4 regions of the Streptomyces sp. NPDC056948 genome follow, and region 3 is predicted to be linked to each of the others. Evidence: riboswitches for the same ligand, from Rfam matches in the RefSeq annotation. Region 3 holds a riboswitch; each other region holds the start of a gene.
The links. A riboswitch is a leader RNA that binds a small molecule or an ion and turns the genes downstream of it on or off. The one in region 3 is predicted to bind cobalamin.

Region 1 (2,862 bases), on a different contig from region 3:
CCCGCGGACACCGAGACGACACCGCCGCCCACGCCCAGCACGACGATGACGACCGCGCCGGTGGAGGCGCCCGAGGACACCCCGAGCACGAACGGATCGGCGAGCGGGTTGCGCAGCAGCGACTGCATCACCGCCCCGCACACGGCGAGTCCCGCCCCGCACACGGCCGCGAGCAGGGTGCGCGGCAGCCGTAGCTGCCAGACGATCCCGTCCCGGATCGGTGTCAGGTCGGAGCTGCCGATCCCCAGGTGGGACGCGACGACGGACCACACGTCCCCGACCCGGATGTCGGCCGGTCCGATGGTGATCGCCAGGGCCACGGAGACCACCAGCAGCATGGCGCCCGCGACACCGAGCGCCGGCCCGCGGACGGTCACTTCACGAGCCCGAACTCACGCAGTCCGGCCGCGACCTTCTCCACGCCCGCGACCGTGCGGATGGTCGGGTTCATGGCCTGCCCGCTGAGCAGCACGTACCGCTTGTGCTTGACGGCGTCCATGTTCTTGGTGACCGGATCGGACTCCAGGAAGGCTATCTTCCGCTTCGCCGACTCGGCGGTCTCCGAGTCGCGGGTCAGGTCGCCGATGACGAGGACGTCCGGGTTGCGGTCGGCGACCGTCTCCCAGTTGACCTGCGGCCACTCCTCGTGGGTGTCGTCGAAGACGTTCTTCGCGCCGAGGGCTCGGGTCATGATGCCGGGCGCTCCGCAGCAGCCGGCCATGTAGGGCGACTCGGAGTTGGCGAACCAGTACAGCAGGGAGACGTCCGAGGCGTCGATGCCCCGCGTGGCCTTCTTCATCCGCTGCTGGAGGGAGGCCACGAGCTCGTCGCCGCGGTCCTTCACTCCGAACACGGTCGCGAGGTCCCGCACCTCGCCGTAGACGGCGTCGATGCCCAGCGCCTTGTCGCGCTTGCCGTCGCCGCCGCCCGAGTTGTCCTTGCCGGCGCAGTCGGACGGGGAGACGTAGGTGGGCACGCCGAGCTTCTCGAACTGGTCGCGGGTGGCGACGCCGCCCTTGCCGAGGGTGGAGACGAAGGACGCGGCGACGAAATCGGGCTCGGAGTCCAGGACCCGCTCGAAGGAGGGGTTGTTCTCGGCGATGCGCGGCACCTTCGCGTTGGCCTTCTCCAGCCCCTTCATCACGGGGTCGGTCCAGGTCGCCGTGCCGGCCATCCGGTCGGCGAGACCGAGGGAGAGCAGGATCTCGGTGGTGCCCTGGTTGAGGGAGACGGCGTGCCGGGGCGCCTTGTCGACCCGGACCTTCCGGCCGCAGTTGTCGAGGGTGGCGGCCGCGTCGGCCGTGGGGGCCTTCGAGCCCCCGCAGCCGGTCATGAGCAGGGAGCCGGCCGCGAGCAGGACGGCGGCACGGGCGGGTCGGGCGAGGGGCAAGGAAACCAGTCCTCAGACGTCGAGGGCCCGATCGCGGAGCCCGGTCGTACGGTGCTCCCCCGCCGCCGGCCGGCCGCGGGGGCCGCCAGCAGGTCTTCGGACTCGGGTTCATCCGGTGCGGGGCGCCTTCCCGTACGGCATACGAGCCGTTCAGTGGCCGCGGCCCCGCCCGTCCCCCTCACCGCTGCGCGTCAGTTCCGGATTCGCACCGGATTCCCTGACCCACGTACATGGGTTCGACTGGCCTCGGCAAGCTATCACGGAGGGCATCGGGGAATCACCGCGCGCCCTGCGTCGTTGCCCGGACAGCAGCTCTTCCACGACTCCCGAGGAGGCCGCCGGTGTACGGCGACGACGCAACGGTCCGCAGGATCCTCACCGAGCTCGGCGACACCTGGGCCGTGGTGGGCCTGTCGTCGAACCGGCAGCGCGCGGCGTACGGCGTCGCCGCGGTGCTCCAGCGGTACGGCAAGCGCGTCGTGCCCGTGCACCCCAAGGCGGAGACCGTGCACGGCGAGCAGGGGTACGCCAGTCTGGCGGACATCCCCTTCGACGTGGACGTCGTGGACGTGTTCGTGAACAGCGACCTCGCCGGAGCGGTCGCGGACGAGGCGGTCGCGAAGGGCGCCGGGGCGGTGTGGTTCCAGCTCGGCGTCATCGACGCGGCGGCGTACGACCGCACCCGGACCGCGGGCCTGGAGATGGTGATGGACCGCTGTCCGGCGATCGAGATCCCCCGGCTCGGGGCTTCATAATTGGGCGCATGACCCACGCCTCCTCCCCTTCGAACTCCGATGCCCCGCAACACTTCCCGGTCGTCGTGGTGGGTGCCGGTCCCGCCGGGCTGACCATCGGCAACATCCTGCGGGCCGCCTCCGTGGACTGCCTGGTGCTGGAGACCGAGACCCGGGAGTTCATCGAACAGCGGCCCCGGGCCGGGGTCATCGAGGAGTGGGCCGTACGGGGCCTGGAGAAGCGGGGCCTCGCCCGGGATTTGCTGGACCGCGCCGAGTTGCACACCGCGTGCGAGTTCCGCTTCGACGGGGAGCGGTACCGGTTCCACTACGGCGAGATGACGGGCAGTCACCATTTCGTCTACCCGCAGCCTTTGCTGGTGACGGACCTGGTGCGCGAGTACGCCGACGTGCGTGGCGGGGAGATCCGCTTCGGGGTCGGGGACGTCGAGGTGCACGACATCGACTCCGACCGGCCGTCCGTGTCGTACACCTGCCCGGAGACGGGTGAACAGCGGGTCGCGCACTGCGACTTCGTGGCCGGCTGCGACGGGGCGCGCGGAGTGACGCGGGCCTCGCTGGCGCCGGAGCGGGTCCGAGTCGCGCGGCACGACTACGGCATCGGCTGGCTGGCGCTGCTCGCCGAGGCCCCGCCGTCCGCCGACTGCGTGCTGTTCGGCTGTCACGAGAACGGCTTCGCGGGCCAGATGCCCCGCAGCCCGGAGGTGACCCGCTACT
Region 2 (2,862 bases), on a different contig from region 3:
CCGGGCCGAGTGCGGAACCGAGGTATCGATCTTGGAGAGCGGCTCCTGCTCGGAGTTCTCCACCTGCTCAGTCATGGACGCTCCTGCGTGTGGTCGTGGAGCTTCACGTTAACCGCTTTGCCCCACGGACAGGATCAACTCCTCGGCGTGGTGCAGCAGTTCGACCTCCATCCGGCTCATCGTCGGACTACCGGCCCGGCGGCGCAGGGCCTCCGCAAGGGCGGGCCGGGTGAGCGGGGACGGGTCGGCGAGGAGGGCGGCCAGCATGGCGCGGGCGGGGGCCGAGAGTGCGTCGCCGGAGACGGCGGCCTGGGCGAGGATCACCGCCGAGGCGGCCCAGTCCAGGCCCGGATCGCCCTCCTCCGTGTCGGACCAGTCGATGACGCGAGGCCCCTCGGGCGTGAGCATCACGTTCTCCGGGTGGAGGTCCAGATGGAGGACGCGGACCGCCGGGTCGGGCGAGCGCAGAGCGGGAAGAGTGTGGAGGTCGCGCAGCAGCCGGGCCAGGATCGAGCCGGCCTCCGTCACATCCAGCGCGCCCGCAAGGCACGCCTGGAGCATGGTCGGGCCGGAGAGCCGCTCCATCACCAGGTCGGTACGCGAGCCGGTCGGACGGACCCGGGGAACCGGATAGCCGTGGGCACGCACATGCTCCATCACCGCCCCCTCGGCCGCCGCATCACCCCCGCCCTCCCGCTCCCGCCGCAGCACCCACCCCTCGTCGATCTCGTACACATCGGCGCGGCGGCCCGAGCCGAGGAGTCTTCCCGATGGCGTTGTCGGCATGGGGCGAAGCTACCCGGCCGTAGAGCGGCCTCAGCCCGTTTTGGACGTGCGGGTACAGTGAGCAGGTCGTCATCACACCGTACTGGGAGAAGCCGGTGCAATTCCGGCGCTGACCCGCAACCGTGAACCGCCCGCCGAGGCAGGCGGTGAGCCGGATCGCCCCGTACGGTTCGTGACCGGCTCACGTGCCCGGCGCCTGCCGGTACACGGCACCGTCGAGGTATACGGAGCCGAGCCGCCGGGGTGTCCCGTGCTGCCCGGCTCCCTCACAGGGAGAGGCACCCGCCGATCATGAACGTCCGCCGCAGCGCCGCGGTCCTGGCCGCCGCCACCGTGATCGGCGCCGCCACGCCGGCCGCCGCCGCACCGTCGCCGACTCCGTCCCAGGCGTTCCCCTCCGCCCTGTACGGGGACAAGGACCCCAAGTTCGACGGCGTCTGGCGCCAGTCGCTCGCCCTGCTGGCCCAGGACACGGTGGGTGAGAAGCCGGCCGCCGAGTCCGTCGAGTGGCTGGTCCGGCAGCAGTGCGAGGAGGGTGGGTTCGCCGCGTACCGCCCGGACCCCACCGCCGCGTGCGACGCCAAGACCATGCTCGACACCAACGCCACGGCCGCCGCCGTCCAGGCCCTCGCCGCGCTCGGCGGACAGGACGCCGCCGCCGACAAGGCCGTCGGCTGGCTGAAGTCCGTCCAGAACAAGGACGGCGGCTGGGGCTACGCGCCCGGCGGCGCCAGCGACACCAACTCCACGTCCGTCGTCATCGGCGCGCTGACCGCCGCGGGCGAGAAGCCCGACCAGGTCGAGAAGGGCGGGAAGTCGCCCTACGACGCCCTGCTGAAGCTCGCCCTCCCCTGCGGCGGGGACGGCGACGGCGCCTTCGCGTTCCAGCCCGACAAGAAGGGCAAGCTGGCCGCCAACGCGGACGCCACGGCGGCGGGTGTGCTCGGCGCCCTGGGCAAGGACATGGTGGTGGAGGCGGGTAAGAAGTCCGACGTCACCTGTGCGGATCCCGGTACGCCGGACCAGGCCGCCGCCAACGGAGCCTCCTACCTCACCCAGATCCTCACCAAGGACGACGACCACCTCACCTCCGCCCTCGCCGGCTCGGACCCCCAGCCCGACCACGGCAACACCGCCGACGCTGTCGTGGCACTCGCCGCGCGGGGTGACACCGAGCAGGCCGAGAAGTCCGTGCGCTGGCTGGAGAAGAACTCCGCCACCTGGGCCGAGCAGGGCGGCCCCGCCGCCTACGCCCAGCTCATCTTCGCCGCGCACGCGACGGGCGCGAACCCGCGCGACTTCGGCGGCACGGACCTGGTGAAGCAGCTCAACGCGACGGGCCCGGCCCCGCAGGCCCCCGAACAGCCCTCGGCGACCGACAAGAAGAACGACTCGGACTCGACGTCGGACTTCTTCGGCGTCTGGTGGTACGTCGGGGTCTGCCTCGTCGCCGGTATCGGCATCGGTTTCCTCTTCACCGGCCGCAAGAAGAGGCAGCAGTCGTGATCCGCCGGGCCGTTCTCCTCCTCCTGGCCTCGCTCCTGCTGTGCGCGGGCGCGGGCCAGGCCCAGGCCGCCGGCTACCGGTACTGGTCGTTCTGGGACCGCGACGGCGACCGCTGGGTCTACGCCACCCAGGGCCCGTCCATGGCCCGTCCCTCGGACGGCGACGTGCAGGGCTTCCGCTTCGCGGTGAGCGAGGACTCCTCCGAGGCGGCCCGGCCGCGCGGCACGGCCGACTTCGGGACCATCTGCGCGAAGACGCCCGCGCGGGACGGCAGGAAGCGGGTGGCTCTCGTCATCGACTCCGGCACGAAGGCGGACGCCCCCCAGGGCGAGACCCCGCCCCCCGCCCGAACGGCCTGCGCCCGGGTCTCCCCCGACGCGACCACGGCAGAGGCCCTCGCTACGGTCGCCAAGCCTCTGCGCTACGACACGAACGCCCTGTTGTGCGCGATCGCGGATTACCCCGAGAAGGGCTGCGGAGAGCAGGTGACGAGCTCCCGCAAGTCGGCACCGGCGGCGAAGAAGGACACGTCCGACGACAACGGCCCGTCCCTGGGCCTGCTGGCGGGCA
Region 3 (2,862 bases):
GGATCACAGGTTCCTCGATGGCACGGAGCAGACCGGAACGGCCCAGGGGTGCCACGACCTGGGCACAGCCGCTGAGGACCCGCGCCGTGGCCGGTGCCACCAGGTCGTCGAGGGAAGCGGAGCGGAGCGTGGCGAGAACACACAGCCGCTTGCCGTCCGTCGGCACCGAGACCAACGCGACCATCAGGCCCAGCAGGGCTCGCGCTGTGGCTGGTTCGGCGGTGACGGTCTCCTCCAGCTGATTGAGGAAGAACACGTGGCCGTTGGGGCCGCAGTGGTCGAGCAGGCGCTGTCCGAGGTCGGCGGGGCTCGGCCCGGCCTCGGTGTCGAGCAGGTCTGCGAGAGCCAGTGCACCGCGCTCCTGCTCTGCGGCGCCGGCACCCGGTTCGAAGACGGAAGCCAGTGCCCGGCACAGGGTGAGCGAAGCACGCGTCCCAGGCAGCGGGCGGATCTCCGAGACCGTATGGCCGTCGGCGCGCAGGTGCGGTAGTGCCCCGGCGCGGACGAGTGAGGTCTTGCCGCTGCCGGACGGGCCGACCACCGGTACGACGAGGTGCCGGTCCACCGCGTCGAGGAGGCGTTGTGTCTCCTTCTCGCGGCCGAAGAAGTGTGCGGCGTCCTCCTCGCGGAAGGCGTCGAGTCCTCGGTACGGGCAGCGGCGCAGGTCCGGTTGGAGGTCGAGCAGGGCGGCCGCGGGGATGAGGTAAGAGGTGCCTGCCGTGCGGCCGCGGTCGGTCGCGACCGTCATGCCGACCACGGCCGCGAGTTGCTCGTCCCAGACGGGGGCTCCGCTGCACCCCGGGGAGATGTGGTGTGCGGTGCCCTCGGCCTCCATGGAGATCCAGCCCTGGCCGACGGCGCCGAGCAGCCGCCCGCCGATCCAGGCGCCGTGTTCGGCCGTGGCGGGGAAGGCCAGGATCCGGAAGCGGTGGTCCCAGACATCGCCGGCCCCTGCCAGCGGGACCGGCGTGGTGGGGGTGCCGGGGGTGTCTTCGGGCAGCCGCAGCAGTGCGATGTCGCCCGTGCCGTCCGCGGCCACCGGTCGCCAGGCCGACACCGACGCCTCGTAGGCGACGCTGCCCCGCTGGAGCGGGAACTCGACCGTCACCGGGCCCGTCGGTGGGGATTCGGCCCGTGCGTCGGTGCGCAGGGCCTGTGCGACCACGTGGGCGCAGGTGACCACCGTGCCGGGGGCGAGCAGGAATCCGGAGCCGACGGGAGTGCCGTCGGCGGACCGGACCCGGGCCACCGCGGAGCCGAGCCCCTCAGGGAACCGGTCGTTCTGCACAGGCCCGTCCTCTCCGCTTGTGTGCACCCCCGTGCGCAGTATTGGAGGGTTTGCGCCAGGCCCGTGCAAGCGGGTCGGCGGAACGTGCCCCGCACAGGGGAATTCGCCCCGAGCCGGTCCCCGGGAGCGGAGCGTCGTGCTAGCGGTGTGGGCTTGTCCACACTCTCCCCTCGCAGGTCAACGGCAAGTTGACGGCTGTTCGCGGCCGTGGTGGACTGCCGGGGCCAATACGGCGGTAGGAGAGGAAGCCGGTGGAAGTCCGGCGCGGTCCCGCCACTGTCACCGGGGTAGCAATCACCGGGAGCCAGGAACTCTCACCGCCGGTCTCGTCGAACCAGGGCGTGGACACCCTGAGTGAGGACATATCGCCATGTTCGGCTGCCGATCGAGGGTCAGTACTCCACCGTTGTCCGCCCCCGTGGCCGGCTGAGCCCATGGGTGCCGGTCGCGTCCACGCGTACGGTGCCGCCGTCGGTCTGATCGGTGATCTGCTGCTGGGCGATCCTCGCCGAGGGCATCCGGTCGCCGCGTTCGGGCGGGCCGCGGGTGCTGTGGAGCGGGTGTTGTGGCGGGACCACCGGGGGTGGGGCGCGCTGCACACCGTGGTGTGTGCGGGCGGGGCCGTCGCGCTGGGAGCCGTCGCCGCGCGTGCCGTGCGTACGTCCGCCCCCGCGTCGATCGGACTGGCCGGTGTCGCCACCTGGGCCGTCGTCGGGGGGACTTCGCTCGCCCGGGAGGCGCAGGCCGTCGGGCGGGCCCTGGAGGCCGGGGACGTCGAAGCGGCCCGTGCGCGGCTGCCGCATCTGTGCGGACGGGATCCGCAGGCCCTGGACGCCGACGGGATCGCCCGGGCCGTCGTCGAGTCCGTCGCGGAGAACACCTCCGACGCGGTCGTGGGAGCGCTCGTGTGGGGGGCCATGGGTGGCGTGCCGGGGCTTCTCGGGTTCCGGGCCGTCAACACCCTCGACGCCATGGTCGGGCACAAGTCGGCCCGGTACCGGCGCTACGGGTGGGCCTCCGCGCGGCTGGACGATGTCATGGGGTGGCCGGGGGCCCGGCTGACCGCCGTGCTCGCGGCCGTGGCCGGGGGCGATCCGCGGGGAGCCGTGGGGGCCTGGCGTGCCGATGCCGCCAAGCATCCGAGTCCCAACGCCGGGCCTGTGGAGGCCTCGTTCGCGGGGGCGCTCGGGGTGCGGCTCGGCGGGACCCTGTCCTACGGCGGGCGCGTGGAGCACCGGCCCGTGCTCAACGGCGCGGGGCGCGCCGTCGGTACCCGGGACATCGAACGGGCCGTGCGGCTGTCCAGGCGTGTCGGCTGGCTCGCGCTCGGCGTCTGTGTCGCCGCGCGCCACATCGTGAAGGGGCGTACGTCATGACGGGCGGTGGGCTTCTCGTCGCCGGTACCACCTCCGACGCCGGCAAGAGCGTCGTGACCGCCGGGATCTGCCGGTGGCTGGTGCGGCAGGGCGTCAAGGTCGCGCCCTTCAAGGCGCAGAACATGTCCCTGAATTCGTTCGTGACGCGGGAAGGCGCCGAGATCGGGCGGGCGCAGGCCATGCAGGCGCAGGCGTGCC
Region 4 (2,862 bases), on a different contig from region 3:
CTGCGTGTCCTGGTGCCCGAGGCCCGCGTCTCCGTCCGCTTCACGGTCGCCAGTTGCGCGCTCCTCGCGACGCTGGCCGTCCTCACCTTCGTACTGGAAAGGCCGCTGACATGAGCGAGCCCGCCCTCGTCGCCCTGCGGGGCGCGTCCTTCGCCTACGAGGACGGTCCGGCCGTGCTCAGCGGCCTCGACTTCGACATCCGCGAGGGGCGCGCGCTCGCGCTGCTCGGCCGCAACGGCAGCGGCAAGACCACGCTGATGCGGCTGCTCAGCGGCGGACTGCGCCCGCACAAGGGGCGGTTGACGGTCGCCGGGCAGCCGGTGACGTACGACCGCAAGGGCCTGACCCGGCTGCGGACGACCGTCCAGCTCGTGGTGCAGGACCCCGACGACCAGCTTTTCGCGGCGTCGGTCGAGCAGGACGTGTCGTTCGGGCCGCTGAACCTCGGACTGTCCGATACGGAGGTGCGGGCGCGGGTGGCGGAGGCGCTGGCCGCCCTGGACATCACCGGCCTGGCCGACCGGCCCACCCATCTGCTCTCCTACGGGCAGCGCAAGCGGACCGCCATCGCGGGCGCGGTCGCCATGCGGCCCCGTGTCCTCGTCCTCGACGAGCCGACGGCCGGACTCGACCCCGACGGCCAGGAACGGCTCCTCACCACATTGGACGGGCTGCGTGCGAGCGGCACCACGGTGGTGATGGCCACCCACGACGTCGATCTCGCCCTGCGCTGGGCCGACGACGCGGCGCTCCTCACCCCGGACGGTGTGCACGTCGCTCCCGCGCCCACGGCACTGGCCCGAACCGATCTCCTCCGGCAGGCGGGACTGCGGTTGCCGTGGGGTGCGGCCGCCGCCGAACTGCTGCGTGCCCAGGGGCTGTTGACGGAGTCGGCGCCCGGCCCGCGCACCCCGGACGAACTGGCCGCCCTCACGGCGGAGCGTCTGGGGAGCGGCGGCTGAGGGTCGCTTCCGCGGCCTCCCCGTGTATAGGCTGGCGGTGCAGCTGGTTCGCCCCGTCAGCCAGGCGGGACGCGTCGCAAGAGGGAACCCGGTGGGAATCCGGGACTGCCCCGCAGCGGTGAGCGGGAACGACCGCCGTCATACGCACTGGGCCCACGAACAGGGCCTGGGAAGCGACGGCCAGTAGGTGTTCTCACATGGTGAGGACGTGCCCGCGAGTCCGAAGACCTGCCATCTGCCCGCGCGCGGACGACTCGTGCGCGGACTCCCGGTGACCTCGAGGGCGGGTCGGCGTACATACCAGGCGGACGACCGTGCTGTTGCTGCTGCGCGAGGTCGCTTCCGTCCGGTCCGTCGCCCTTCGCGCTCTCGTCCCGTCGCCGGGATCTCAGGGATTCGTCTCGCGAAGGAGATCTCCGTGACCACCAAGCCCGCAGCCGCGGCAGCACGGGCCACCGTGTACGGCTACCCCCGCCAGGGACAGAACCGGGAACTGAAGAAGGCGATCGAGGGCTATTGGAAGGGCCGCGTCACCGCCGACGCCCTCCGGGCCACCGCCGCCGGCCTGCGCGCCTCGAACTGGCGGCAGCTCGCCGACGCCGGCATCGACGAGGTCCCGACGGGCGACTTCTCGTTCTACGACCACGTCCTGGACACCACCGTCATGGTCGGCGCGACCCCCGGCCGCCACCGGGACGCCCTCGAGGTGGACGCCCTGGACGGCTACTTCGCCATGGCGCGTGGCACACAGGACGTGGCGCCGCTGGAGATGACCAAGTGGTTCGACACGAACTACCACTACCTGGTGCCCGAGCTGGGTCCGGACACGGTGTTCACCGCCGACTCGTCCCAGCAGGTCGCCGAGCTGCGCGAAGCGCTGGCGCTCGGCCACACCGCGCGTCCCGTCCTCGTCGGCCCCGTCACCTATCTGCTCCTCGCCAAGCCCGCCCCGGGTGTGCCCGCCGACTTCGAGCCGCTCACGCTCCTGGACCGGCTGCTGCCCGTGTACGCCGAGGTCCTAGCCGACCTGCGCGCGGCGGGCGCCGAGTGGGTCCAGGTGGACGAACCGGCCCTGGTCCAGGACCGGACCCCGGCCGAACTGAACGCCGCCGAGCGTGCCTATCGCGACCTCGGGGCCCTCACCGACCGCTCGAAGCTGCTGGTCGCCTCGTACTTCGACCGGCTCGGGAACGCCCTGCCGGTGCTGGCGAAGGCACCGGTCGAGGGACTCGCGGTGGACTTCACGGAGTCGGCGGCGGCCAACCTGGACGAGCTGGCCGCGGTGGGCGGTCTGCCGGGCAAGCGACTGGTCGCCGGTGTCGTAGACGGCCGCAACATCTGGATCAACGACCTGCCGGCCTCGCTCTCCCGGCTCGGCACGCTCCTCGGCCTGGCCGACCGGGTCGACGTCTCGGCCTCCTGCTCCCTTCTGCACGTGCCGCTGGACACGGGGGCGGAGCGGGACATCGAGCCGCAGGTCCTGCGCTGGCTCGCCTTCGCTCAGCAGAAGACCGCCGAGATCGTCACCCTCGCGCGCGGTCTCGCGCAGGGCACGGACACGATCGGCGCGCAACTCGCCGCGAACCGGGCGGACCTGTCCTCCCGGGCGAACTCCCCGATCACCCGCGACCCGGCCGTCCGCGCCCGCACGGCGGCGGTGTCCGAGGCGGACGCCCGCCGCTCGCTGCCGTACGCCGAGCGGACCGCCGCCCAGCGCGCCCGGCTGGGTCTGCCCCTGCTGCCGACCACCACGATCGGCTCCTTCCCGCAGACCGGTGAGGTGCGTTCCGCCCGCGCGGACCTGCGAGCGGGCCGTATCGACACGGCCGGATACGAGGAGCGCATCAAGGCCGAGATCCAGGAGGTGATCTCCTTCCAGGAGAAGACCGGTCTGGACGTC

Region 1: another riboswitch for cobalamin. It lies ahead of ACFTZL_RS22650 (ABC transporter substrate-binding protein); the one in region 3 lies ahead of ACFTZL_RS19115 (cobalamin biosynthesis protein).
Region 2: another riboswitch for cobalamin. It lies ahead of ACFTZL_RS26735 (prenyltransferase/squalene oxidase repeat-containing protein); the one in region 3 lies ahead of ACFTZL_RS19115 (cobalamin biosynthesis protein).
Region 4: another riboswitch for cobalamin. It lies ahead of metE (5-methyltetrahydropteroyltriglutamate--homocysteine S-methyltransferase); the one in region 3 lies ahead of ACFTZL_RS19115 (cobalamin biosynthesis protein).

Annotation. Positions count from the first base shown of each region.
Region 1 is NZ_JBHUQX010000174.1:3,585-6,446, forward strand. It holds gene ACFTZL_RS22645 (FecCD family ABC transporter permease) at 1-338, opposite strand, end outside; gene ACFTZL_RS22650 (ABC transporter substrate-binding protein) at 374-1,333, opposite strand; cobalamin riboswitch at 1,460-1,650, opposite strand; gene ACFTZL_RS22655 (CoA-binding protein) at 1,732-2,145, shown strand; gene ACFTZL_RS22660 (4-hydroxybenzoate 3-monooxygenase) at 2,154-2,862, shown strand, end outside.
Region 2 is NZ_JBHUQX010000227.1:8,379-11,240, forward strand. It holds gene ACFTZL_RS26725 (SAM-dependent methyltransferase) at 1-75, opposite strand, end outside; gene ACFTZL_RS26730 (phosphotransferase) at 109-786, opposite strand; cobalamin riboswitch at 820-966, shown strand; gene ACFTZL_RS26735 (prenyltransferase/squalene oxidase repeat-containing protein) at 1,078-2,292, shown strand; gene ACFTZL_RS26740 (SCO2322 family protein) at 2,289-2,862, shown strand, end outside.
Region 3 is NZ_JBHUQX010000135.1:11,845-14,706, reverse strand. It holds gene ACFTZL_RS19120 (trypsin-like peptidase domain-containing protein) at 1-1,288, opposite strand, end outside; cobalamin riboswitch at 1,481-1,624, shown strand; gene ACFTZL_RS19115 (cobalamin biosynthesis protein) at 1,723-2,664, shown strand; gene ACFTZL_RS19110 (cobyric acid synthase) at 2,661-2,862, shown strand, end outside.
Region 4 is NZ_JBHUQX010000018.1:17,576-20,437, reverse strand. It holds gene cbiQ (cobalt ECF transporter T component CbiQ) at 1-114, shown strand, start outside; gene ACFTZL_RS04170 (energy-coupling factor ABC transporter ATP-binding protein) at 111-962, shown strand; cobalamin riboswitch at 990-1,213, shown strand; gene metE (5-methyltetrahydropteroyltriglutamate--homocysteine S-methyltransferase) at 1,381-2,862, shown strand, end outside.